3 regions of the Pseudalkalibacillus sp. JSM 102089 genome follow, and region 2 is predicted to be linked to each of the others. Evidence: riboswitches for the same ligand, from Rfam matches in the RefSeq annotation. Region 2 holds a riboswitch; each other region holds the start of a gene.
What was found. A riboswitch is a leader RNA that binds a small molecule or an ion and turns the genes downstream of it on or off. The one in region 2 is predicted to bind S-adenosylmethionine.
Positions count from the first base shown of each region.

Region 1: it holds a riboswitch for S-adenosylmethionine, as region 2 does, so the genes downstream of both, ABVF21_RS00560 (homocysteine S-methyltransferase family protein) here and metK (methionine adenosyltransferase) in region 2, are expected to answer to the same signal.
Region 3: it holds a riboswitch for S-adenosylmethionine, as region 2 does, so the genes downstream of both, ABVF21_RS05475 (MetQ/NlpA family ABC transporter substrate-binding protein) here and metK (methionine adenosyltransferase) in region 2, are expected to answer to the same signal.

Region 1 covers NZ_JBEWYW010000001.1:114,754-123,083, forward strand. The annotation lists gene ABVF21_RS00545 (F510_1955 family glycosylhydrolase) at 1-423, opposite strand, end outside; gene ABVF21_RS00550 (YdhK family protein) at 549-1,124, opposite strand; gene murB (UDP-N-acetylmuramate dehydrogenase) at 1,283-2,206, opposite strand; gene ABVF21_RS00560 (homocysteine S-methyltransferase family protein) at 2,646-3,695, opposite strand; SAM riboswitch class I at 3,775-3,884, opposite strand; gene ABVF21_RS00565 (DUF3895 domain-containing protein) at 3,968-4,966, opposite strand; partial or broken gene ABVF21_RS00570 (bifunctional 2',3'-cyclic-nucleotide 2'-phosphodiesterase/3'-nucleotidase) at 5,088-6,737, opposite strand; gene ABVF21_RS00575 (S-Ena type endospore appendage) at 7,110-7,604, shown strand; gene ABVF21_RS00580 (hypothetical protein) at 7,624-8,004, opposite strand; gene rlmN (23S rRNA (adenine(2503)-C(2))-methyltransferase RlmN) at 8,142-8,330, opposite strand, start outside.
Region 2 covers NZ_JBEWYW010000005.1:119,518-127,847, forward strand. The annotation lists gene ABVF21_RS13060 (cation diffusion facilitator family transporter) at 1-560, opposite strand, end outside; gene ABVF21_RS13065 (ABC transporter permease) at 736-1,536, opposite strand; gene ABVF21_RS13070 (ABC transporter ATP-binding protein) at 1,517-2,293, opposite strand; gene ABVF21_RS13075 (ABC transporter substrate-binding protein) at 2,305-3,300, opposite strand; gene pckA (phosphoenolpyruvate carboxykinase (ATP)) at 3,493-5,076, opposite strand; SAM riboswitch class I at 5,430-5,539, shown strand; gene metK (methionine adenosyltransferase) at 5,748-6,944, shown strand; gene ABVF21_RS13090 (MSMEG_1061 family FMN-dependent PPOX-type flavoprotein) at 7,086-7,709, shown strand; gene ABVF21_RS13095 (hypothetical protein) at 7,703-7,888, opposite strand; gene ABVF21_RS13100 (glycosyltransferase family 4 protein) at 7,902-8,330, opposite strand, start outside.
Region 3 covers NZ_JBEWYW010000002.1:149,683-158,012, reverse strand. The annotation lists gene murQ (N-acetylmuramic acid 6-phosphate etherase) at 1-75, shown strand, start outside; gene ABVF21_RS05485 (BH0509 family protein) at 215-364, opposite strand; gene ABVF21_RS05480 (S9 family peptidase) at 758-2,752, shown strand; SAM riboswitch class I at 2,862-2,970, shown strand; gene ABVF21_RS05475 (MetQ/NlpA family ABC transporter substrate-binding protein) at 3,141-3,947, shown strand; gene ABVF21_RS05470 (methionine ABC transporter ATP-binding protein) at 3,969-5,003, shown strand; gene ABVF21_RS05465 (methionine ABC transporter permease) at 4,993-5,667, shown strand; gene ABVF21_RS05460 (iron-containing alcohol dehydrogenase family protein) at 5,768-6,862, shown strand; gene ABVF21_RS05455 (L-cystine transporter) at 7,392-8,330, shown strand, end outside.

The DNA of each region.
Region 1 (8,330 bases), on a different contig from region 2:
TAGCTTTTCTATTGTCTTGCCTCGGTCTGTACTTTTGATTAATCCAAGTGGATTTGGTAACGCAGATCCTTCTCCAGGGTGTCCACTACTATAAAATCCATCAGCTACAGCTTGGAATCCCATATAATCATTTTTGTTTGTAGTCGCTTCGTACCAGATTTGATTATGATAAATTAGAGGACCGTCGTGAGTAGCCACTAGCAGTTCATTACGGTTACCGGGATAACCGATCCCGTGGACATGATCGATTTGCTTTCTATCAACTTCTTTATAAATGGCAGAGTTACTGATGGATGCGAGATTTGTTTCTTTTTGTTCTGTATCATTTGATTGACTTTCATTTGGTGGCGATTGATCATTTTGACAAGCAGATAGTATTACAGTGAGAATTAAACCTATTGTATAGAGCGATATTTTCTTCAAAGCTTTTCATCCTTTTCTACTTGTTTGTGACGATAGCGTTAGAAAATCAAGTGGAAGACCGGCAGATATCAGTGAACCTCTTTAAAATAACCCGAACCTAACGAGTTCGGGTTATGAATGGTCAATTATTCAGTTACGGTTAATTCGTCTTCCGTTACCCATTTATGATTCGTTACTTTTTCGCCACCAGTTGTTGGTGTGTAGTCGATCATATATACGGTAGTTTCTGTAGCAGATTCGATCGTTGCAATCGCACCTTCCATTCCTTCCATATGAGAAGCCATTAATGTTACTTCAGTTCCAGATGGAAGTGGAGCTTCATCTGGATCCTCCAGTTCTTCATGAATGACCCATTTATGATTTTCTACGGGTTCCCCGCCATCTTCAGGGGTGTAAGTTACAACATAAGCTGTCGTATCATATGCCCCCACAATAGTTGCTTCTGCACCTTCCATTCCTTTCATATGGTTCGCTTCAATGATCGCCGTGCTACCTTCTGGATAAGTGGGATTTTCAGACTTTTGTAGGTCTTCAGGTACCTCAGCAGAGCCTGAATGATTCATCCCTTCCATACTGCTTTCAGAGTTTGCCTCTGTGTTAGTAGAGTTTTCATTTACTTGTTCATTGTTGTTTGCACAAGCAGCAAGAATGAGCGCCATTGATAATGTTATTACACCAATCAATTGAGTTTTACTTTTCATAATAGTCCTCCTCTAGTCTTTGGAATTGTATGCCAATATCTACTTTATCCGTAAAGTATGCACTTATTGTGCAGATTTCATATGTTCACAGATTTATCGAATATCGGTGAAAGAACACTAAAAAGCCGCTCTTTTTGTAAGAGCGGCTGTCATGTGAATTATGGTTTTTCAGGTGGTTCCCCTATGACGCGAACTTCACGTTCAAGATCGACATCAAACTTTTCTTTTACTGTTCGCTGCACATGATGAATCACGTCCAGATAGTCAGTCGCTGTCGCATTATCGATATTTACAATAAAGCCAGCATGCTTTTTGGAGACTTCAGCTCCACCGATTCGTGTACCCTGAAGCTGTGAGTCCTGAATGAGCTTACCAGCAAAAAGGCCAGGAGGTCGTTTAAACACACTGCCACATGAAGGGTATTCTAGCGGTTGCTTTGTTTCACGTTTTTCCGTTAAGTCATCCATGATTGCTTTAATATCCTCATACTCTCCAACTTTAAGCTTGAAAGTAGCTTCAAGGACAAGAAGACCATTTTCTTCTACATTACTATGACGGTAAGATAAATCAAGTTCATCAGCTGTCAATTTAACGAGCTTTCCTTCCTTTGTTACAGCAAGAACGCTTTCGAGACAATCCGCGATTTCTCCACCGTATGCTCCTGCGTTCATATAAACAGCTCCGCCGACAGAGCCTGGGATCCCGCAAGCGAATTCGAGTCCACTTAGTTTGCTGTCACGAGCAAATTCAGAAGCATCAATAATACGTGCGCCAGCTTGAGCAATAACTTTTTCTTCTTCTTTTTGAATGGCTTTTAGTGAAGAAAGATTCAGGACAATTCCTCTAATGCCTCCATCTTGGATAATAACATTAGAGCCTTTTCCTAAAATGGTTAATGGATAGTTAGATTGATAGGCGTACTCAACTGCTGCTCGTGCGTCCTCTAGCGTGTTAGGAAACACAAGGACATCCGCACATCCACCCATTTTTGTATACGTATGTGCATTTAATGGCTCATTTATCTTCAGTTCCGCACTGGGTAAAATGGAGCGGAGTTCATTTAATAAATTTTGATTATTCATAGGCTACCTCGCTTATAAAACAGTTCGTTTTCATTGTGGTTTGAGTTCAATAATGTTTCATGGACATATTCAAACACATTTAAAATAATAACACAACTACTTCATAAATATGATGTTTTTCATAAAAGAAGCCTTTAATTCGAAAAGAATGTTACTTGGAAAGCAACTTATATAGCGGAAAAATCAATTTCAGACATCGTGATTGGAAAAATGCTGTTATCCTATCAAATGCAAAAACCATTGTATTCGTTACTCTTCAACTGATACTGTTACTAATCATCGCCAACGTTATCAAAAATAATCAGTTTATAGAAAAAATGTAGTAGATATAATCTCCTATGTAAAAATGGCTTTAAATACTGTAGTACAGGTCTACAAATAGGTTTTTGGTAAAAAAACAACAACCGGAGAAATTAAGTTCTCCGGTTGTTGTTATAAATTAGGCCTTTGCTCTATAAGCCGTATTGTTATCTTTCAATGTCTCATCAGTTCCAAACAAAAAGTGCTTTTCCATATTTGGAGAATATACCGAGTTTACAGTTGTTCTGCCAACTGTTTCAGCCACCTCTCGCAGCATGCTTGGAGAAGCGCCGCAACAGAGTCCCAAGTAATTGACCCCAACCTGCTGTGCCTCCTTAGCCCATTCCGCTAGCTCATAACGGTTACAATAAAGCGGATCTAAAGAGGTTGGAAAGGTCGTCTCTGTTGGCAATGTACACGCACAGCCACCGTCTGGTAAGTTAAAGAATGTTGGGTGTTCTTCTGATGTACGATAAGGAATTGGAAGAGCTCCAACGTATCCGTTAACAGACTGTCTGATTTTTTCAATGTATGGTTGCATTGTAGCCGGACCTCTAAAACAGTTCATTCCAACAACTAGTGCTCCTTGTTCTTCTAACAAACGGCAAGCCTCTTCAACGGTATAGCCATCCCTTAAAATGTTCTCACTCATGAGTCCGAGTGTAATTACAGCTTGAAGATCCTGCTTTTGAATCTCTTCTAGCGCTATTTTTGCTTCTTCATAGTAGTAGAAAGTTTCCCCATTGATGAAATCAACGCCTTCTTCTTTGCTCCATTTCACCATTTCAGCAAAAATCGATCGAATTTGTTCCTTACTTTCCTCATCTTCAGGATCAAATAAGTTTGTATTTGAAATGTTTCCTGCGACTAGCGCTTCTTCTTCAGGGTGTTCTTTCGCAACTTCCTTAGCCAGGCGGATAGCTTGTCTATTGAGCGGTTCTAACAAATCTTCTTTTCCAATAATCCTCATTTTCTCTCGGTGACCATTATACGTAAAAGCAAGTACGACATCTGAACCTGCAAGCATATAATCACGATACGTTTGTTTTAGCGCTTCAGGATTGTCTAGGGCAACTTCAGGTACGAATGATCCTGCTTGTAAATAACCACGACGCTCTAATTCAAATAGATAACCTTCCCCGCAAATAACTGGACCATCTTGCAATCGTTCTTCAAGTGTTCTTTTCATGTGTAACAGCTCCTTTTCTGGATAAAATAAAAAACCCTCTTCTTAAACAATAAGAAGAGGGTTTGCTAACATAATCCTCCTCTTATCTTCCAGGTGATATCACCTGTAGGATTTGGCACCAGCTTCAACCGTAGTTGAAAGGTTGCCGGGCATCATAGGGCCTATTCCCTCCGCCGCTCTTGATAAGAGTGTTGATTTAATTTTTGAACATGTGTGAAATTATAGACCGGTTAACTGGAAATGTCAATCACTTATCTGATAATTATGAAATGTTAAGATGATCTCTTGCTTTTCAGTCGATAGATGCGATCTTCACGCCCTATCGGCTCGACTGACATTGATCCAGATGCAACAAATGAATCGAGGTAGGTACAAACAGCAAAATAAATTTTTGGTTTCTTTGTGGAGTATCTCTTGTCTTGTACCTTTCCTTCCTTAATCAAAAGCTCACAAATCATCAGAGCACTTTCCATACCTTGCTGAATATAGGAGTCTACCGCTTCCTGTGTTGTAAATGAAAGGTCTCCTACAAAATAGGTTTCCTTAGGTTTCTCGCTTGTCTTTTCTTGTAAAGGTTCTTGAACATCTTCCGCGAACAAATCAAAAGAACCTTGTAATTCCTCTTCTGATTTCGGTTCTTCCTGGTTGCTTTTCGGGTTGACTACTTGTTCTACAGTGTTGCTCCCTCTTTGAAAAGCTTCTTGGTCTTCACGATAAGATCTGATTAAACTGTTTAGCCTTTTTTCTTGTAGATCTAGTAATGGAAGATTTAATGAAAGTGGCTGTTCAATGTCTTGTGGAAGGTTCAATCCTTCAGGAATGTCGTATGTAGGATAGCCGTTCTGTCTTTTCAACAGTAGCTCATCCAACTCATAATCTATTTCCATAAATCCCTTCACAACTTCTCTCACAATGGAAGCGGGTAATCCGGTATGCTCTTCGAAATGATTTATCCCGAAACGCCGTGTTTTTCCTGTTTTTGCATGTCGAACAACATACTGATACCGTAAAGAGCGACCGCACTCACATTTTAAATCATCTGAAACGAAGCCCGCATCGATGTAATCTTCTAGTATCCAATCATCAAGCAGCATCCTGATTTCTTCATCCGTTGCCCCACTTGGAATCATCCGCCCTTTACTTCTAGCTATGACATTCGCAAAAGCCGTTTTTTTACCGCGTTTAAGAAAATTCATTACATACGTTTGTTGCTCATTTGTCAGATCTGAAAAAAGCTCATCTCTTTGGGTGCTTGTCAGGCTTTGTGTCATATAAATCCCTTTCTGTACGATAGTAATTCCATTATATCAGTAAATATTCTACTATTGTTTGCATCGGATAAATTCTTAAAATAAGAAACGCCAATTCTGATGAATTGGCGTGAATTCGTTCTTAACGATGGCGGCCGTGCTCGCCCTTATGATTATGATGATGCTTTTCTTTTTTCTGTTTCGTTAAGTCGAGTGTATATTTAGCGAAACCATTTTCTGTTTCATCAACAAAATGAATCGTTTGAATGCTTTCCGCATAGGTTTTGGCTTGTAACGAGGATTCAAAAGTGACGTTCAGTTTCTTCTTATTAACTGTGTGAAATGACCAGTTCTGATCAGCTGTTGGATTAATTGTTTTGTTTTCAAGAATATAGTCAATTAAAATTTGTCTATTTTCATCAGGGGAATCAATGACAATATTCGAACCGTCTAAGTGCGGAAAGTGGCCCCCGCCTGTCGCTCTGTAATTATTTGTAGCAACGATAAAGGACATGTCTTTCGTTACCTTTTCTCCGTTGTATTTTAGCGATTTAATTCGATTTGCATCAGCATTTACTACACTCCCACTCATATCATATTTCGCAGGTTCTGTAACATCGATTTGATAGGTAACGCCATCAATCACATCGTAGTTATAAGAAGGGAAATCAGGATTAATTAAAGGCTGTTCCTGTTTATCTTTTTTGTTGATTACATTAAATTGGCCTGCTGACATTTCAAGCCAATCCTTCAGTTCGTCACCATTTAACAGCACCGCTTTCAGTGTATTCGGATATACGTAAAGATCAGCTGTGTTTTTAATCGCAATGTCCCCAGCAGGAATATCCGTATAGTAGGACGAACCCCCTCGACCGCCCGCTTTAAATGGAGCGCCTGCGGATAGAACTGGAATACCTTCATATTCGGTACCCTGAATATTGTTTTCTACATACCATTTCTGAGCATTGGTTACAATCTGGATGGACGGATCATCATTAACGAGCGCAAAGTAACTGTTTATGGGTGCAGTTGTTTCACCGACAGCTGTTCGCACATAATCAATTGTCGCTTCATGATCGTCTTTCACTGCATTCACGATATCCATGTCTGCTTCTACAAGTGGTGTTTTGGTTACTTTATCATAGATGGGACGAGCTTCAGATTTGGAATCGTTCACTGACCATTCCCCATTATCTTCCGTTAAAGATAGGTCGATTACCCCTAGGTGATCTCCCCAGTAACCTGGCTCGACGGAAGCGACTCCATTAATGGTTCCTTTTGTATTATCCACTCCATCAACTCCTTGAAAGCTGTTATCTCCAGGGAATACTTTGTGGGCATGTCCAAATAAAATGGCATCGATGCCTTCCACTTCGCTTAAGTAGTAAACGGCATTCTCGTCATTTCCCTGTGGTGCTGCCTTCTCAAAGCCAGAATGAGGTATGGCGACAATAATATCGGCCCCTTCTGCCTTCATTACTGGCACGTATTTATTAGCTGTTGCAACAATGTCCTTTACGATCACATTCCCTTCAAGATTAGCCTTATCCCACTGCATCACCTGTGGAGGAACGAATCCGATCACGCCTACTTTCAGTTGATGTTCCGTTCCTGAGTCATCTTTCACGGTTTTATCAAGAATTTGATAAGGAGTGAAAAAGTTTTGATCATTTGATGGATCATCATCGTGATCATCTACATACACGTTCGCATTTATGTATGGGAAGTTCGCGCCGGCTAGGCTTGTCTGAAGGAAATCGAGACCAAAATTAAATTCGTGATTTCCAATGTTCCCATTGAGTATACGGTTGATGCACAATCTTCTTTAGTATTAGAACTAACGAACGTAACATTGATTCAAATTCAGTGTACTTCTGCTACGCCTCCAACCCCAGATGTTTTCTGTACAGCTACTGTTGAAATGGATCTTCAATATACAGCAGGATTATAATCTATTGCACTCGATGAAGTCCTACGACGGAGAGTGTTTTTTTATTTCGTTAATTTCATTTAAAAATGAAAAACGAAAGCTAAATAAGCTATTTCAATAAATAGGAATAATGATTTTTGTCATACTTATTTTTGGATTGACTTGGACGCTTATCTATACAAAACAAATGTCCATGCATTTACTATATAAAAGGAAGTTTAAGGATGTGCTCTTATGTCAAGAAGTAAATCGTTGTTTCAAGAAGATCACCCCTTATGTGAAAGGCGTCGTCCCCATCAATCAAAGGGAGAGCTGGTGGAAGAAAATATCTGTGGCGTCTTTCGAATTGATCCACTCCTCAACCCTTATGCCCCAATATGGGAAGCGGTTGGAGATATAGGACCAGTATCAGGAACTCTATCAATTTATTACGATGGTGGGGTTTGTGAGGAAGTCGAGGTATTAATTGATCACTGTCATGAACCTGCATTTTATGTGCCAGAGGGAAATACGAGAACGAGAACATATCAACAACTGTGTAAAGTAACGATTGTAGCAAGAGATCGTCGAAAAGAAACCGGTTCTATTCAACACCCCCATGGACATAAGAAGCACTCCGTCTGTACGGGGCGCTATTGTCTAACTATTTATTACCATGTAAAGGGATATAAAAAGAAGTCACATAAGAAGCAAGACTGTGTGAACAAGGAGTGTCATGGAGGGTGCTGATCTATTCTATCAGCCCTTTCTATTTTCTTTCAGGCATAAACGATAAAGATCCTCTTGCACCAACGACAATTCTTTTTGAAATGATTTGTCCGTTCTCTTCTTCAAAGATAAGATACAATTTTTCATCATCAATTTCTGCATTTAGATAGGTAGCAGATGGATAGAGCTCTTTTAAGCTTTCCTCATAATAAACCTTCACAAGATTACCATTTTGATCATAAACGTCTAACCTTGACAATTGGTCGTTAAATATAATGACGTGAAGATAATTGTAACCAGACCTCACACTTGCTTCCTCTCCACTTAATTCGAAAGGTGGATTTGAGCGATTATAATCGGAAGAAATACCTGTTGCAATCCATAAAAAGAGAAAACAAAGGACAATAATAAATCCTTTCATAATTCATCTCCCATATATAAACATCTATTTTCTAAAAATAAACGTTTTTGTTTACAGTGTATGCTTCCCCCGTTTGAGAGTGTGTCAATTACCCTACATAAAAAAAGACGCACCTTTAAAGGTGCGTCTTAATTGAATTATTTACCTGCATTTTCGAGTTTCTTTACTTGTTTACTGCGAAGCTGACCGCATGCAGCATCGATATCTGTTCCGTTCTCATGACGGATCACACAGTTAATACCGTTTTTCTTAAGCGTATCATAGAACGCAAGAATCGATTCTTTTTCACTACGCTGATAAGAGTGGTCATCAACTGGATTGTATGG
Region 2 (8,330 bases):
GTTTTGCATATGATAAGACCTACAATAAAGCCTGTAAGAGGATCTAGCCAATGCATGTTAAAGTGAGCACCAATAATTCCAATAAAAGCACCAAGACTAACGAGAGCATCTGATAAATTGTCTTTGGCTGCAGCCATTAACCCGAGGCTATTCGTTTTTTTAGCGAGGCGGTAGTTGAAAAGATAAACGCCTCCCATAACGATCATTCCAAAAAAGGCTACCCAGGCAGAGCTAAGTGGAGGAGAAGAGACTTTGCCACTGAGTAAAACAGTAGCTGTATGGAAGAGGACTTGAATCCCAATCGCAAACATAACAAATGAGGCGAATAGAGAAGAAACGGTTTCTGCTCGAGAATGGCCATATGGATGGTTCAAGTCTGGTGGTTTAAGAGAAATTTTCATGCCAATTAAAACAGCAATGGATGCCACGATATCTGATGCGTTATTCCATCCGTCTGCTAAGAGGGCTTCTGAACCAAAGAGATACCCTGCGCCTAATTTGATCATTGAAAGTAGTAAGTAAGCTGTTATGCTAAGCCATACACCTCTTAGTGCGCTCATTGTTTTCACCTGTCTTATATAAGAATATGTTCTTCTATATGCTAGCAGATGGTATTTGGGTGGGTCTATAGCAATCATTTTGCAAGTGGTAAGACGTGTAGGGACCCATCATATTTGTGAGTGGTGGCTAACTAGTTTGCCCAATCACAACAAAATAAGCCCCTCTTAAGAGGAGCTAGTGTTTAATTAATTTACGTTCTAACCATTCGACCCCTAAATACATGATTGATGAGAGAATCGCAATCATAAATAAGCTTAGTAAAACCAATGTGAAATTAAATACTTGGAAGCCATAAATAATCATATAACCAAGACCTTGTTTTGAAACAAGAAATTCCCCAACAATTACGCCGACCCACGATAAACCCACATTTACTTTCAAGGTCGAGATAATCGCTGGAAAGGAAGATGGCAGAATAACTTCAAAGAAGATCTGGCGCTTATTACCACCAAATGAGCGAATCACTTTGATGAAGTTAGGTTCAACAGTATGAAATGCGTGGTAGATCACAAGAGTAGTAATAATAACGGAAATAGAAGCGCCCATCGTAATAATGGAGATGTAACCTGGACCTAGCGCAACTATGATGATCGGACCAAGAGCTACTTTAGGCATGGAATTCAATACAACAAGATACGGATCTGAAATTCTAGAAGCTTTGCGTGACCACCATAGAATTGCCGCGAACACGGTTCCAAGTACTGTTCCAAGAAGAAATCCAGCAATTGTTTCAAGTAACGTTACACCAGTGTGTAACAGTAATGAACCATCTGTTACTTTTGTTATAAAGAGTGAAGCAATTTTAGAGGGGTAGCTAAATAATAACGGATCGATCCATGTGAACCGTCCTGCTAATTCCCATAAAGTGAGAAATGCAAAGAGAATACACACCTGAAAACCCAATATTTCATTTCTTTCCCTTTTCAACTCTCTTAGATAATGTTGATGCTTATGTTTAAGTTGGAGATGGTTCAAGAGAATCAAGCTCCTTCCATATCAGCTGGAAATTCTCAGGGAAAGCAGAATCATTCCTAGCTTCAAAAGGAAGTAATTCTTTAAGGGAAGCTGGGACTTGAAAAGTTCTCGCGATTTTCCCGGGACGAGGCGATAAGAGGATGATGCGGTCTGACATCGCAATCGCTTCTCCAATATCATGAGTCACCAGCAGGGCGGTTTTTCGATGCTTCTTTAATGTTTTAAACACGAGGTCTTCGAGTTTTAATTTTGTTTGATAATCAAGTGCAGAGAAAGGCTCATCTAATAACAGTAGATCAGGATCTGTTGCAAGTGTGCGAACGAGAGCTACGCGTTGACGCATTCCACCCGAAAGCTGATCAGGATAGGCCGAGCGGACATCGCTTAACCCCATGCTATCCAATAATTCCAATGTTTGTTCTTTTTTATCCGCTGTCAACTTGTTTAGAAGCTTTAACCCTATAAAACAATTTTCTTCAATTGTTTTCCAGGGAAACAAGTAATCTTGTTGAAGCATATAGCCCATTCGTTCGCCGGGTGAGTTTATAATTTTATTTTGTAGAGAAACGCTCCCTTCAGTAGGTTTTACTAATCCTGAAATGATCGACAACAGAGTAGATTTCCCGCATCCACTAGGCCCAAGAAGGGAAACGAATTCTCCTTCATCAATAGCGAAAGAGAGGTTGGAAATCGCTTCTTTGGCAGCGCTTTTCATTAAATACACATGTGAAATAGCGTTGAGTTGAAGGAAAGACATTATTTTCCCTCCTATTTTTGCGCTTTTTCGGCATAGCTATTATCTACTAATTTGCTATGATCAACGCGTTTTGGGAGTTCTCCTGCTTCATCCATAATATTTTGTAAGTTATCCCATTCTTCTTGATCCAGGGATGGGTTTGTAGCGAATGAATGCTGACTTTTGTAACGATCGACTACAGTTGTAATGAGTTCAAGATCGGTATCCTGAAAGAACGGTTCAATTGACTTTGCAATTTCTGCAGAAGAATGAGTATCTACCCACAGTTGAGCCTCATAAAGTGCTTTTGTAAAACGCTCAGCTACATCAGCATTTTTACTCAAATAACTTTCTTTCGCCATAAATCCTGTATATGGAATTTTTCCTGATTCTTTTCCAAATGAAGCTACAATGTGTCCAACCCCTTGTTCTTCAAAGACACTTGCTGTTGGCTCGAATAACTGAACGTAATCGCCAGTTCCAGAAGCAAATGCGCTTGAAATGTTTGCGAAATCAATATTTTGAATGAGGTCCAAATCGTTTTGAGGATCAATTCCTTTCTGTTTCAGTACGTATTCGCCAGCCATTTGTGGCATACCACCTTTACGTTGGCCAAGGAATGTACTTCCCTTCAAATCTTCCCATTCAAAATGCTCGATTTTTTCTCTTGATACAAGGAACGTACCGTCTGTTTGTGTAAGTTGAGCAAAGTTTATAACAGGGTCATCAGTGCCCTGTGCATAAACATAAATGGACGTCTCTGATCCTACAAGGGCGACATCAGCTCCGTTAGATAGTAGAGTGGTCATTGTTTTATCTCCGCCCCAAGTGGTCGTTAATTCGACATCAATGCCATGCTTCTCAAAAATACCCTCTGAGAGTGCCACGTATTGTGGCGCATAGAAAATCGAGCGTGTAACCTCAGCTACTCTTACCTGATCGTTTCCACTATTAGTACCACACGCCGAAAGAATAAGAAGAAATACACTTGTGTATATACAAAACGTTATAAACCAGCTTCTTTTCATTATCTATCCTCCACATTCGTCACATGAGGTAGGCTCATGTTTTAGATACTATAGCCTATGTATTTTAAAACGATTGGTGTTTTGAATAAGTAAATTAATGGAGGTAGATAGAAAGAGGGGGATGTGCGAAGTGAAGGGGAATGAGTCTTCAAATAAAAAAAAGCACCCGTTAAGGTGCTTTTTGCAATGAGACTAAACATTTGGGCCTGCTTGTTTGATTTCGTCGGCTACATTTGAGAATTTTTCGAAGTTCTTTACAAACTTAGTAGCGAGATCTTTTGCTTTCTCATCATATTTCTCTTGATCTTCCCATGTTTGTTTTGGCTGCAATACTTCTGCTGGAACACCTGGACAATGAGAAGGAATATGCAATCCGAAAATAGGGTCTGTTACTGTTTCGATACGATCAAGTTCTCCATTTAAAGCCGCCTGGATCATCGCTCTAGTATATGAAAGCTTCATGCGCTCTCCGACACCATAACCGCCCCCAGACCATCCGGTATTTACGAGGAAGACTTGAACATCATGCTCCATAATTTTCTCGCCGAGCATTTCTGCATAGCGATGGGCAGGTAATGGCAAGAACGGTGCACCAAAGCATGTAGAGAAAGTGGCTTCCGGTGAAGTGACTCCTCTTTCTGTTCCGGCTAACTTGCTTGTGTAACCTGATAGGAAATGAAACATGGCTTGTTCTTTGGTCAGTTTGCTAATTGGAGGAAGGACGCCAAATGCATCTGCCGTTAAGAAAATAATCGTGTTGGGATGTCCGGCAACGCTAGGAATTGCAATATTAGGTATGGCGTCAATCGGATAGGCAGCGCGAGTATTTTCAGTTAGACTAGTGTTATCGTAGTCAGGTTCACGCGAGCCGTTATCCATCATAACGTTCTCAAGAACCGTTCCAAAGCGAATTGCATCCCAGATTTCAGGTTCTTTTTCTTTTGATAAGTTGATGCATTTAGCGTAGCATCCACCTTCAATATTAAAGACACCATTCATAGACCATCCGTGTTCATCATCACCGATAAGAGATCGATGAGCATCTGCTGAGAGCGTTGTCTTTCCAGTTCCAGATAAACCGAAAAATAGAGCAACATCCCCCTCTTTACCTACGTTAGCAGAGCAGTGCATTGAAAGAATATTTCGCTCTGGTAATAAGTAGTTCATAACGGTGAAAATAGACTTTTTAATTTCTCCAGCATATTCTGTTCCACCAATTAAGACGGTTCGTTTCTCAAAGGAGATAATAATAAATGTTTCTGAATTTGTGCCATCCACTTCTGGATCAGCTTGAAAACCAGGTGCAGAAATGACAGTGAATTCAGCGTCATGTTCTTTTAACTCTGATTCATTCGGACGGATGAACAGCTGGTGGGCGAAAAGGTTATGCCAGGCATATTCATTAATAACCTGAATGGGTAGTCTTGATACCTGGTCAGCACCAGCAAATCCTTTAAACACATAAAGTCCCTTTTTCTCACCGAGGTAGTTCAACACCTTTGTGTAAAGGTTTTCAAAACTTTTTTCGGAAATAGGCTGGTTTGTTTCCCAGTTCACTTTGTTCTTTACGGAATCTTCCTTTACAATGAACTTGTCCCCAGGAGAACGTCCTGTATATTTTCCGGTTTCTACGCGAAGAGCTCCTGTAGCTGATAGTTGCCCTTCGTTTTTAAATAGTGAATGTTCAACCAGTTCAGACACTGATAAATTCACATGTGGATTATTCTTATTTAATATCGCATCCAATAACGGTGAGGAGAAGGAAGCTGTTTTCATACGTTAAACCCATCCTTTTTTAAAGATTTCGTTGATTGACTTGTTTAACTCAAAAATAGTATAACACATTCATTCAATTATTCTATACTAATCTATGTATTTTTTGCATAAAAAGTGAAAAATGGGTGAATGACTATTTCTTTAGGTTGAAATCCTGTCGCCATTATATAGGAAGTGATTATTTTATGGGTAAAGGATTAAGGTGGTGGATCGATCGCTTCGCCCTTGAATTCGAACATAAAGCCCGTGTTCTTTTTGTAGGGCTCCAGCGCTTGTCGAGGCTAAACGGGCGCTTCCGCTTTTCTTCATTGACACATCCTTTCATGTGCGTTATTATATGTCGAGAATGGATACTCTTATCCCGAGCAGGCGGAGGGACAGGCCCGATGAAGCTCAGCAACCAACTCCTATACAACAGGATTAAGGTGCTAACCTGCAAGACGATAGTCTTGGAAGATAAGAGGCGAAAGGCATGAGATATCAGCTCCTTTTCCCTCTGATTGTAGGGAAGGGCTTTTTTAATGTCGTTGAGATTGATGACGCTATAAAAAAAGGTAAGACGATAAGAAATTGAATTCGTTCTCTCGTTTCGGCACAGGGTAATAGGGAAATGAGTACCGTATCCATTACAACATAATTAGATAGGATCCAATCCTTAAGGAGGTACTTGAGTGAGTAATCGTCGTTTGTTTACTTCTGAGTCAGTAACAGAGGGGCATCCTGATAAAATTTCAGATCAGATTTCCGATGCCATTCTGGATGATATTCTTGCGCATGATCCAAATGCGCGCGTTGCCTGTGAAACTACAGTAACAACTGGTCTTGTACTAGTTTCCGGTGAAATTACAACATCACACTATGTGGATATTCCGAAAGTGGTTCGTGAGACGATTCAAACGATCGGCTATACACGTGCGAAATACGGATTTGATGCTGAAACATGTGCTGTTCTTTCATCTATTGATGAACAGTCTGCAGACATTGCTGCAGGTGTAAATGTTGCTCTTGAAGCACGTGAAGGTACGATGTCAGATGACGAAATCGATGCAATTGGTGCAGGTGACCAGGGGCTTATGTTTGGTTACGCTTGTAATGAAACAGCGGAATTAATGCCGCTTCCGATTTCTCTTGCGCATAAACTAGCGCGACGTTTGAGCGAAGTAAGAAAAGAAGAAATTCTTCCTTATCTTCGTCCTGATGGTAAAACACAAGTAACAGTGGAATACGATGAAGCTGGTAAGCCGGTACGCGTTGATACCATTGTTGTTTCTACACAGCATCATCCTGAAATTTCACTTGAACAAATCCAACGTAATATCAAAGAACACGTTGTGAAGCCGGTTGTTCCTGCTGAATTAATTGATGAAGAAACAAAATACTTCATCAACCCAACAGGACGCTTTGTTATCGGTGGACCGCAGGGTGACGCAGGTTTAACAGGAAGAAAAATCATTGTTGATACTTACGGCGGTTATGCGCGTCACGGTGGCGGTGCTTTCTCAGGTAAGGATGCTACGAAAGTAGACCGTTCTGCGGCATATGCTGCTCGTTATGTTGCTAAGAACCTTGTGGCAGCGGGTCTAACAGATCGTTGTGAAGTTCAACTTGCTTACGCTATTGGGGTTGCTCAGCCAGTATCAATTGCTATTGATACATTTGGCACAGGAAAAGTGTCTGAGGAAAGTCTTGTAGAGCTAGTAAGAGAGAACTTCGATCTTCGTCCAGCAGGCATTATAAAGATGCTTGATCTTAGACGTCCCATTTATAAGCAAACAGCTGCGTATGGACATTTTGGACGTACTGATATTGACCTTCCATGGGAACAAACAGATCGTGCAGAATCCCTTAAACAGGGTGCCGGAATTTAATTAATTTCTAAGAAGCCAAAAATATTTTGGCTTCTTTTTTTGCTCTATCATCCTTTTTGACATCCGTTATATTGTATTGAATTATCATAAAACAGATGGGTGTTGTGATAAAATGGAAGGAAAAATGGAGGAGTGTAATGTGTGAAAACTAGTATATTCGGAGAAACCGTGACCGATGTGAATGAACTAAAAGACATGGCAGGAATACCGAGTAAATTGGCTGCAAATAAAGTCATCTCTTTTCTTGATAAACACTGTAAAGAGTTCATATGCCGTACACCATTTATTACGATTGCCACCCAATCAAGTACGGGTGGTGATGTTTCGCCAAGAGGGGATGCACCGGGGTTTATTCAAGTTCTGGATGATCATCATTTATTGATACCGGAAAGACCGGGAAATAAACGAATGGACTCATTGATCAATCTATTAGAAAACCCAAATATCGGTTTGCTGCTGATGATTCCCGGCCGAGAAGAAGCGTTGCGTATTAATGGAAAGGCCTCGATTGTAAAAGATAAAACGCTGCTAGAGCAGTGTGAATATAAGGGGAAAACGCCTTTGTTAGGTATTGGAGTAGAAGTAAAGGAATGCTACATTCATTGTGCCAAAGCCTTTAAACGATCATCTCTTTTTGAACCTGAACGATGGCCGAATACTGAGGGGCTCGCGTCAGCTGCCAGAATGCTATCTGATCATGCAAAAATAGGCGAAGAAAAAGTGATTGAATCGTTGAAAGAAAGTTACACTAAACGTCTTTATTGAACAGAAATCAAGCCCAAACCTTTGTGTATGTTTGGTTGAACAATGGAGCAGTAAATGAGATCATACGTATTTGCTATTTTCTTCCTTTCGTCTAGCGCGTACAAGTTGTGGCTATGTGTTGCGAAGATAGAAGGTGCAGTTAAGCAGATTTCATTAATCCCCAATACAGTAAGATTCATTTTTTTCTCCTTTCTAAGCATATCGAGCTAATTTTTTAATTCCAATTGTTTTCTCATAATCCTCTACTAATCGTCCGAAGATCGCATCCCATGATTGAGTAAGTGCATAACGACGTCCTTCATAACCCATCATTCTCCGTTCGGTATTATCTGATAAGAGTCGACTGATAGCGTGGATATATTCCTCTTCTTTATACGGAGAGCAGAAAAGACCATTTCTTTCTCCAGTGACAACATCGGTTAATCCTCCGGCATTTGCAGCGATAACAGGGGTCCCTGAGGCAAGTGACTCCATTGCGACATTTCCAAATGTTTCAGTAGCTGATGGAAAGATGAAAAGATCTGAAGTAGCGTATAGCTCTGCTAATTCTTTCCCTTCTTTATAACCAGTGAAAGTGACGTTGTTAGGAACGTTTTCTTGAATATGAGGGAGGGCTGGTCC
Region 3 (8,330 bases), on a different contig from region 2:
AGAGTTGATGCGGATCGAGCGAGGCGACTGCTTGAGGAGAAGGATGGGGATTTTGTGGCTGCGATGGAGGGATGAAGATAGGTAAGGGGGCAGGTGCGTTACCGGTGACGTACCTGACCCCTATTAAATACATCTGTTTTCTCAACAAAGACACATCGCATTCTTTCTATTAAAACAGCCCCTGCGGAGTTACCGCAGGGGCTGTAAATATTTATTACATCATTAAGTCCGCTGGTGAGTCATCAAAGTAGAGCCAGTGAAAATATTCTACTTCCGCATCAGACATTCTCAGAACTTCTTCTCTGTTCATTGTCGTTTTGTCGCACAAAAGATCAATAAATTGGTTTCGTGCTTGCTGGCTCATTGTAAATCCTCCCTGTATTTTAAGCGGCATTCCCTGTTTCGTAACCGCTTTCAATTTGTTAATTTTATTATACATCTCACAATGAGATGATTCAAATACCAAAATGAGATATATTGCAGGGAACCGATGTGAAATTGCTATGAAAGTGAGCGGAAGTTCAATGAATAAGAGTTATGAAGGGAATGTATGTTCTTGTTTTGTTGGTTTTAATTGAAAAAAATGTGTATTTTGGTTGTTTCCTCCTTTTTAACAAACTTGATGAAGTGATCTTTACTTTAGAAGGGATGGTTAGAATCAGAATTAGAGATGGATTTAGAGGGAGATTTGCCCGCTCTGCAGGAGTTTTTTCCTATTCAATGGAAGTAGAGAAGATGTAGAAAGGGAGTGTGGATGATGGAAATTGGAAGTGACAAGAAACAAAAGAATTTGGAAGAAAGCCTTTATGATTTCACTTTTGTTGGTGATCCCCAACTTTCACCTGATGGGAGCTACGTTGTTTATGTAAAGAAAGTGATAAATGAGGACAAAGAATATACTTCAAATTTAGTCATAGTAAATCGCGATACTGGAATTGAGCATGATTGGACATATGCTTCTGGGGAGAAAAAAGATCACTCTCCGCGCTGGTCGTCTGATGGGAAGACGATTGCTTTCGTTTCGAATCGATCAGGAGAAAATCAAATATGGCTTATCTCAACTGATGGTGGCGAAGCGCGACAACTATCTGATTTAAAAAGTGGTGTTTCCGCTCCTGTTTGGAAACCCGATGGTTCTTCGCTACTTGTTTTAAGTAAGGATACAAAAGAGAAAGAAGAAGGACGTAAGCCTCTCGTTGTGACTGACTTACAGTATAAAGCAGACGGGAGTGGTTTTCTTGACAATAACTTTTTGCAAGTTGTCTTGATCGAGGTAACCTCAGGTGAAAAGAGAATAGAATGGCTTACAGATGCACCATTTAATCATTCTAGCCCTAACTGGTCACCGGATGGACAATCCATTGTATATGTGAGAGATCGATGTGAAGAACAGGGGTCCTACATGCGAGCCGACATCTTTATTCAGGGTCTGAATGAAGGATCAGAGCCTGAGCAGTTAAATCGTGAAGGTGGGAGCTTTAGCACGCCGAACTGGTCACCAGATGGGAAGAAGCTCTCATTCATTGGGCATAACTTTGAGCATGAAGGAGCTACGTTAAATAAAATCTGGACTGTTGATATAGCGAAAAAAGAGTTTACTTGTTTAACAGAGGATGTGGATTTAGAGTGTTCGGATGTATTGATTTCAGATATGCACTGGGGCGGCGCTTCTCCTGGTGCGATGTGGAGCCAAAATGGAGATGGACTCTATTTTCTTGCTAGTAAAGAAGGAAACACTGGTGTTTATTTTGTCGGAGAAGATTGCACGGTTCGACAAATAACGGGTGGTGACAGGCACCATTACGCGTTTCACTACTTGCCAGGCGCGAATGAAGCGGCTGTTGCAATTAGCGATCCACTTAACATTGGCGATATTTATACGCTTTCGTTTCATGGCGATCGAGTAAATGAACAGTGTTTGTCTCAATCAAATGCTGACGTTCTCGAAAGCTTGGAGCTCTCGACACCAGAAATGTTTACATACGCTGGGAAAGACGGTTTGGAGATTCAGGCCTGGCTCATGAAACCAAATGATTATCAGGAAGGTGAGGGATATCCTCTTATTCTTGAAATTCACGGTGGACCGCATATGATGTATGGTAATTCATTTATGCACGAATTTCAGCTTCTTGCAGCAAAAGGATATGTTGTCCTTTATACGAATCCACGTGGTAGTCAGGGTTATGGACAAGAGTTTGTAAATGGCTGCCGAGGAGATTATGGTGGAGGTGATTATGAGGATTTGATGGCGGGTGTTGATGTCGCGTTGGACAAGTATTCCTTTATTGATGAAGCTCAACTTTTCGTGACGGGAGGCAGCTACGGTGGCTTTATGACGAACTGGATTGTTGGGAAAACCGATCGATTTAAAGCAGCGGTTACCCAGCGCTCCATTTCGAATTGGCAAAGTTTCTATGGTGTTAGTGACATCGGATACTTTTTCACAAAGTGGGAAGTTGGAAGTGATTTAGATGAAAACCCTGCTAAGCTATGGCATCATTCACCGCTTAAGTATGTGGACCAAATCGAAACCCCACTTTTAATTCTTCATAGCGAAAATGATTATAGGTGCCCTATTGAGCAAGGAGAGCAGTTATATGTGGCTTTAAAGCATCGTGGGAAGGAAACGATGTTTGTAAGATTCCCAGATTCTGATCATAATTTATCAAGAAGCGGTCATCCAGAACTACGAGTGGAACGACTTAAGCATCTAGGAAACTGGTTCGACAATTACCTAGAAGGAAGGCAATAAGAAATCTTTCGACAAATATCGGGCGGTGACAGGCACTTTTTGAGATCTTCCCTTGACGCCCTTCGAGAAAGATACTATACTATTGAAAATAGTTAAATAATATTGAAAACTCTTATCAAGAGTGGCAGAGGGACTGGCCCTGTGACGCCCAGCAACCATCTCAGTTCGTGAGAAAGGTGCTAATTCCAGCAAACGAGCAATCGTTTGAAAGATGAGAGAGAGTTCAGCACTGCTGATAATGATGAAATGATACTACTCTCTCTGTACTTTACAGAGGGAGTTTTTTTTATTGGGAGGGGATTTTAGCAGGTCGAAGTACTTTTTCGCTTTTATGTTTTAGTGCTGAAACGCTTTATATTACTATATGAATTTTAAAGGAGATTGAGAAATGAAGAAATCATTGTATCTATTTGGTGCACTTATTTTAGTCTTTTTGGCAGGTTGTTCAGGGAATGAGGCTTCTGGGGGTTCAGAAGATGACCCACTGAAGGTAGGGGTAACGGCTGGTCCGCATGAAGATGTGATGAATAAGGTGAAGGAACTCGCAGCGGAAGACGGGTTTGAGATTGAAGTGATTGCGTTTAATGATTATGTGATGCCAAATACAGCCCTTGATGAAGGAGAATTGGATGCGAACGTATTTCAGCACGAACCTTATTTGAATGATTATGTAAAAGAAAGAGGACTCGATCTTTCCAAGGTAGCAACTACGATTACTTTTCCAATGGGAATTTATTCTGACAAATATAAGAGTCTTGATGAATTGCAAGAAGGCGACAAAGTTGGCTTACCTAACCATTCAACAGGCGAACCGAGAGCGCTAATGTTGTTTGAGCAAGCTGGCATTATTGAGTTGAAAGATGGCGTTGGTGTTAAAGCAACGATCAAAGACATTGAGAAGAATCCTTACAATCTCGAGTTTGTTCCATTAGAAGCTTCACAAATTCCAAGACAGCTCGGTGAGCTTGCGATTGCAGCAATTAATACGAACTTTGCAATGGAAAGTGGACGCGTACCGAAAGAAGATTCGCTTGAAATGGAACCAGAAGATTCCCCGTGGGTGAACGTGATTGCAACACAAACAGAGAACAAAGATGATGAACGTATTCAAAAGCTAGTGAACTACTATCAATCAGATGAAGTGAAGCAATTTATCCAGGACGAATTTAACGGTTCTGTAGTTGCATCCTGGTAATTCGAAAGAGGAGTGAGCACGATGATTCGATTAGAAAATATAACGAAAACGTATAAAAGCGGTGAGAGGATTACGAAGGCGGTTGATGATGTTTCCATAGAAGTTGAGAAAGGAAGCATCTATGGCGTCATCGGTTATAGTGGTGCAGGAAAGAGCACGCTTGTCCGAATGGTGAATCTTCTGGAGCGACCGACAGATGGAAAGGTATTTATCAATGACATTGAGCTCACTTCTTTGTCTACTGGAAAGCTTCAAAAAACAAGACAGCGTATTGGGATGATTTTTCAGTCTTTTAATTTGTTGAAAACAGGCACTGTGTATCAAAACATTGCCATCCCGCTGAAGCTTACGGGTCTTCGTAAAAAAGAGATTGAAGCGCGAGTTGATAAATATTTAGGTATCGTTGGGTTATCGGATAAGCGGGATGCTTATCCTTCCCAGCTATCAGGCGGTCAGAAGCAGCGTGTGGCGATTGCCCGTGCGCTTGCTCATGAACCTGAAGTACTACTATGCGATGAGGCAACGAGTGCCCTTGACCCAGATACGACAGAATCAATCCTATCTTTATTGGAACAAATCAATCGTGATTTTGGAATCACGATTTTACTCATTACGCATGAAATGCACGTTGTCCAGAAAATATGTCATGAAGTGGCTGTGATGGAGAACGGGAAGGTGATTGAACAGGGGCGAGTGATCGATATCTTTAGTAAGCCTACTACAACGACGGCCAAACGATTTGTTCAGTCGTTATTCCAGGATGAGCTTCCAGAGTCGCTTGTGTCGCGATTGAAAGAGCGTGGTCAGATCGTGAATCTTTCATTTATTGGGGAGAAATCAGGTAGTCCCGCTCTTGCGCTTGTTAGTAAGAAGTTCGACGTGTATCCGTCCATTTTAGCAGGGAACATTACACAACTGAAGGATCAGCCTTTTGGTAGGCTAGTCGTTCATTTAGATGGGGAAGCGGAAGAGACGGCTCGGGCCGTTGCCTTTTTAGAGGAAAGTGGCGTCGTAGTAGAAGGCTATGTTCAGGAGGTGGAAGCTCATGTCAGCTAAGGTATCGGAGTTTATTGATCTTTGGGGTGCAGACATTTGGAACGCGATTATTGAAACATTTCAAATGGTTGGGATCTCACTACTGATTTCAGTGTTGATTGGCCTCCCGCTTGGTGTGCTACTTGTTTTAACTAGAGCTGAAAAAGCATTAGAAAATAAAGTTCTTTTCCGTATATTAAATGCGGCTATAAACGTGATCAGGTCGATTCCATTTATCATTTTACTGTTTTTCATTTTACCTTTTACAAAAATGATTGCAGGTACAACTATTGGAGTAAAAGGTGTGATTGTGCCGCTCGTTGTCTTTACGGCGCCTTATATCGCAAGGTTGATGGAGTCTGCTCTTCTTGAGGTCGATCGTGGAGTAGTAGAAGCCTATGAAGCAATGGGGGTAAAAACGAGACACATTATCTGGCATGTTCTTGTAAGGGAGTCTCGTTCATCGATCGTTCTTGGATTAACGATTGCGACAATTGGACTGATTGGGGCAACGGCAATGGCTGGGCTCGTTGGAGCAGGTGGACTTGGTGATCTCGCTTATCGATACGGTCATTTGCGATATGAAGTCGATGTGATGTACGTTACGGTATTTCTCCTTATTGTCCTTGTTCAGGGACTCCAATCGTTCGGGAATGTTCTCTCCGCTCGTTTGAAGAAGGATTAAGTTAAAAGGATATCTCATTGTGCAATTGTTTATAGCAGGTGTGTCTTCAATAAATGAACTTCATGATCAGTTTGTTCATCAGATTTAGGAGGAAGAAAAGATGGAATCAATTCAGGTAAGAGCAACGCCAGGACATTATGAGTGTCGATCAGGTATCCTTCAAGAATTACCACGGTTACTTCAAGAAGGGCAGTTCCAAAAAGTATTTGTGATTTCTGGCCATCAATCGTGGGCAGCGGCTCAAGATTATTTCCCGGATCTATCTGCCTTTCATGTAGCTTATTCTACGTACAGTGGTGAATGTTCAGAAACTGAAATTGCAAGGCAATCAGAATTAGCCAAAATTCACGGTGCCGATTTGATACTTGGGGTAGGCGGCGGAAAAGTTCTGGATGTAGCGAAAGCGGTTGGTAATGAAGTGAACAAAGATGTGGCTCTTGTGCCAACTCTTGCGTCTACTTGTGCTGCAACGACGCCGCTTAGTGTGAAGTATTCAGATGAGGGAGAATTTATTACGTATACTATTTTTCCAAGAAGTACATATCTTGTTCTTGTAGAACCTGAAATTCTTGTGCAGGCACCAATCGCTTATTTGAAAGCGGGGATTGGTGATACGCTGGCCAAATGGTATGAAGCGAGAGCACTCATTGAGGAACTGCCTTCGACGCCAATCCCAGTAAAACTAGCGTATGAAGTAGCAAGAAGCTGCCGTGATGTCCTTGTGGCAGATGGTGAAAAAGCGGTTAAGGATCAACAGAAGGGTCGTTTGAGTGATGCGTTTATTCGGGTGATTGAAACAAATCTTTTATCAGGAGGGATGGTAGGAGGTCTTGGAGATCGCTATGGTCGGATTGCAGCGGCACACTCCATTCATAACGGATTAACACATGTATCTGAAGCTCATTCGTTTCTTCACGGTGAGAAAGTAGCTTATGGCATACTTGTGCAACTTGTACTAGAAGGTGAGTGGGAAGAGGTGAGAGGTTTATTTGCCTATTATAAAGAAATTGGTTTGCCCCTCTCGTTAGAGTCAATTGGCATTGAACCAACAAATGTGGAGAGCATAGGTCAAGTCATCGCAGAATACGCTACGAGAGATGGGGAGTCTATTCATTTCCCTTCAGGTCATGTGACGAAAAATGATGTAGTTGAAGCGATTCTTGGTTTAGAAGCATTACAAGTTACATTAAGCTGATTAGAGGCATATCTAGCGAGAAAAAAGTCCCCTGGAAGTTACGATTCAACGTCCAGGGGGCTAAATATGATAGATGGATTTTGCGAGCAGATCAAGATGGCGGTTGCGATGTTCCTTCCATTGACATTGTTGGCCAGCACCAGGCTGAAAATAGTTCTTGATCAGTAATAAAATCATTGAAATGTTCCCCCTCTGATTCAACGAATGTATTATTTAGCGCCTATTAATAATTTCCTGTTCAAGAACGTAAATGTTCTCCATGTCCAGCACCTCCTTGTGTCTCTCTTTCTTTGTTAATTACAGTCTACGCCGTATGCGTATCAAATAAACCAGTCACCAGTTCGGTTTTCAACTCATCCTTAAGATGGAGATTTCATAAGCCTTTTCCTCCATTCGACAAATAGCGGGAAGTGACAGGCACCAGCGCTTGACAGTGCCACAAATTGGTAGTATTTTAGATTAATGCCGACTAAACTTATAAGGATTATAAAGTTTTGGTTTTATAGAGAAAATAAAAGGGGGAAATAGCGTGGATACATTTTTAGTCATTGTGAATATTGCCATTTTACTTGTTCTTATTGGTGTTTTAATTAAGATGCAGCAGAAGCATGTGTCTTTTAGTAAGCGTGTGTTTGCTGGTTTAGGGTTTGGGGTTGTGTTAGGTGTTTACTTGCAAGCTGTCTTCGGAGCTAGCTCAGAGATTGTGAGTCAAACATCAGATTGGTATAGCATTGTAGGGAGCGGATATGTACGCCTTCTAATGATGATCGTGATACCACTTGTTATGGTTTCGATCATTCAATCGATTACGAATCTTGAGAAGACTTCAGAGCTTGGCAAAATGTCAGGGTGGATTATTGGAATTCTTGTATCAACCGCAATGGTTGCAGCGATCGTTGGTGTAGGTAGCTCGCTCGTCTTTGATTTAAATGCAGAGCAAATTGAGGCAGGGCAAGCGGAACAGGATCGTGGAAGCTATCTAGAAGAAACGCTTGGTAGTGTGAAAGATATGAGTACGCCAGATAAAATTCTTGCGTTTATTCCTGCAAATCCGTTTGAAGATATGACAGGAGCTCGCCCGACCTCAACGATTGCCGTTGTTATATTCTCAGCTATTGTCGGAATCGCGGCACTAGGTGTACGTCGTAAAAATCCAGAGCAAGCAGCCGTCTTCACGAAAGGTGTGAATGCTGTCTATGCGATCGTTATGAGAATCGTCACACTAGTTCTTCGGTTAACTCCATTCGGGATTATGGGCTTGATGGCAACTACCGTCGCTCAAACGAACGTAGGCGGTATTCTCGAACTCGGGAAATTCGTTCTTGCATCCTATTTAGCACTGCTTGTGATGTTTATCATTCATTTGATTTTGGTTGCGACAGGTGGATTAAATCCACTAACATATTTGAAGAAGGTATTACCTGTTCTTACGTTTGCCTTCACTTCTCGTTCAAGTGCAGGGACAATT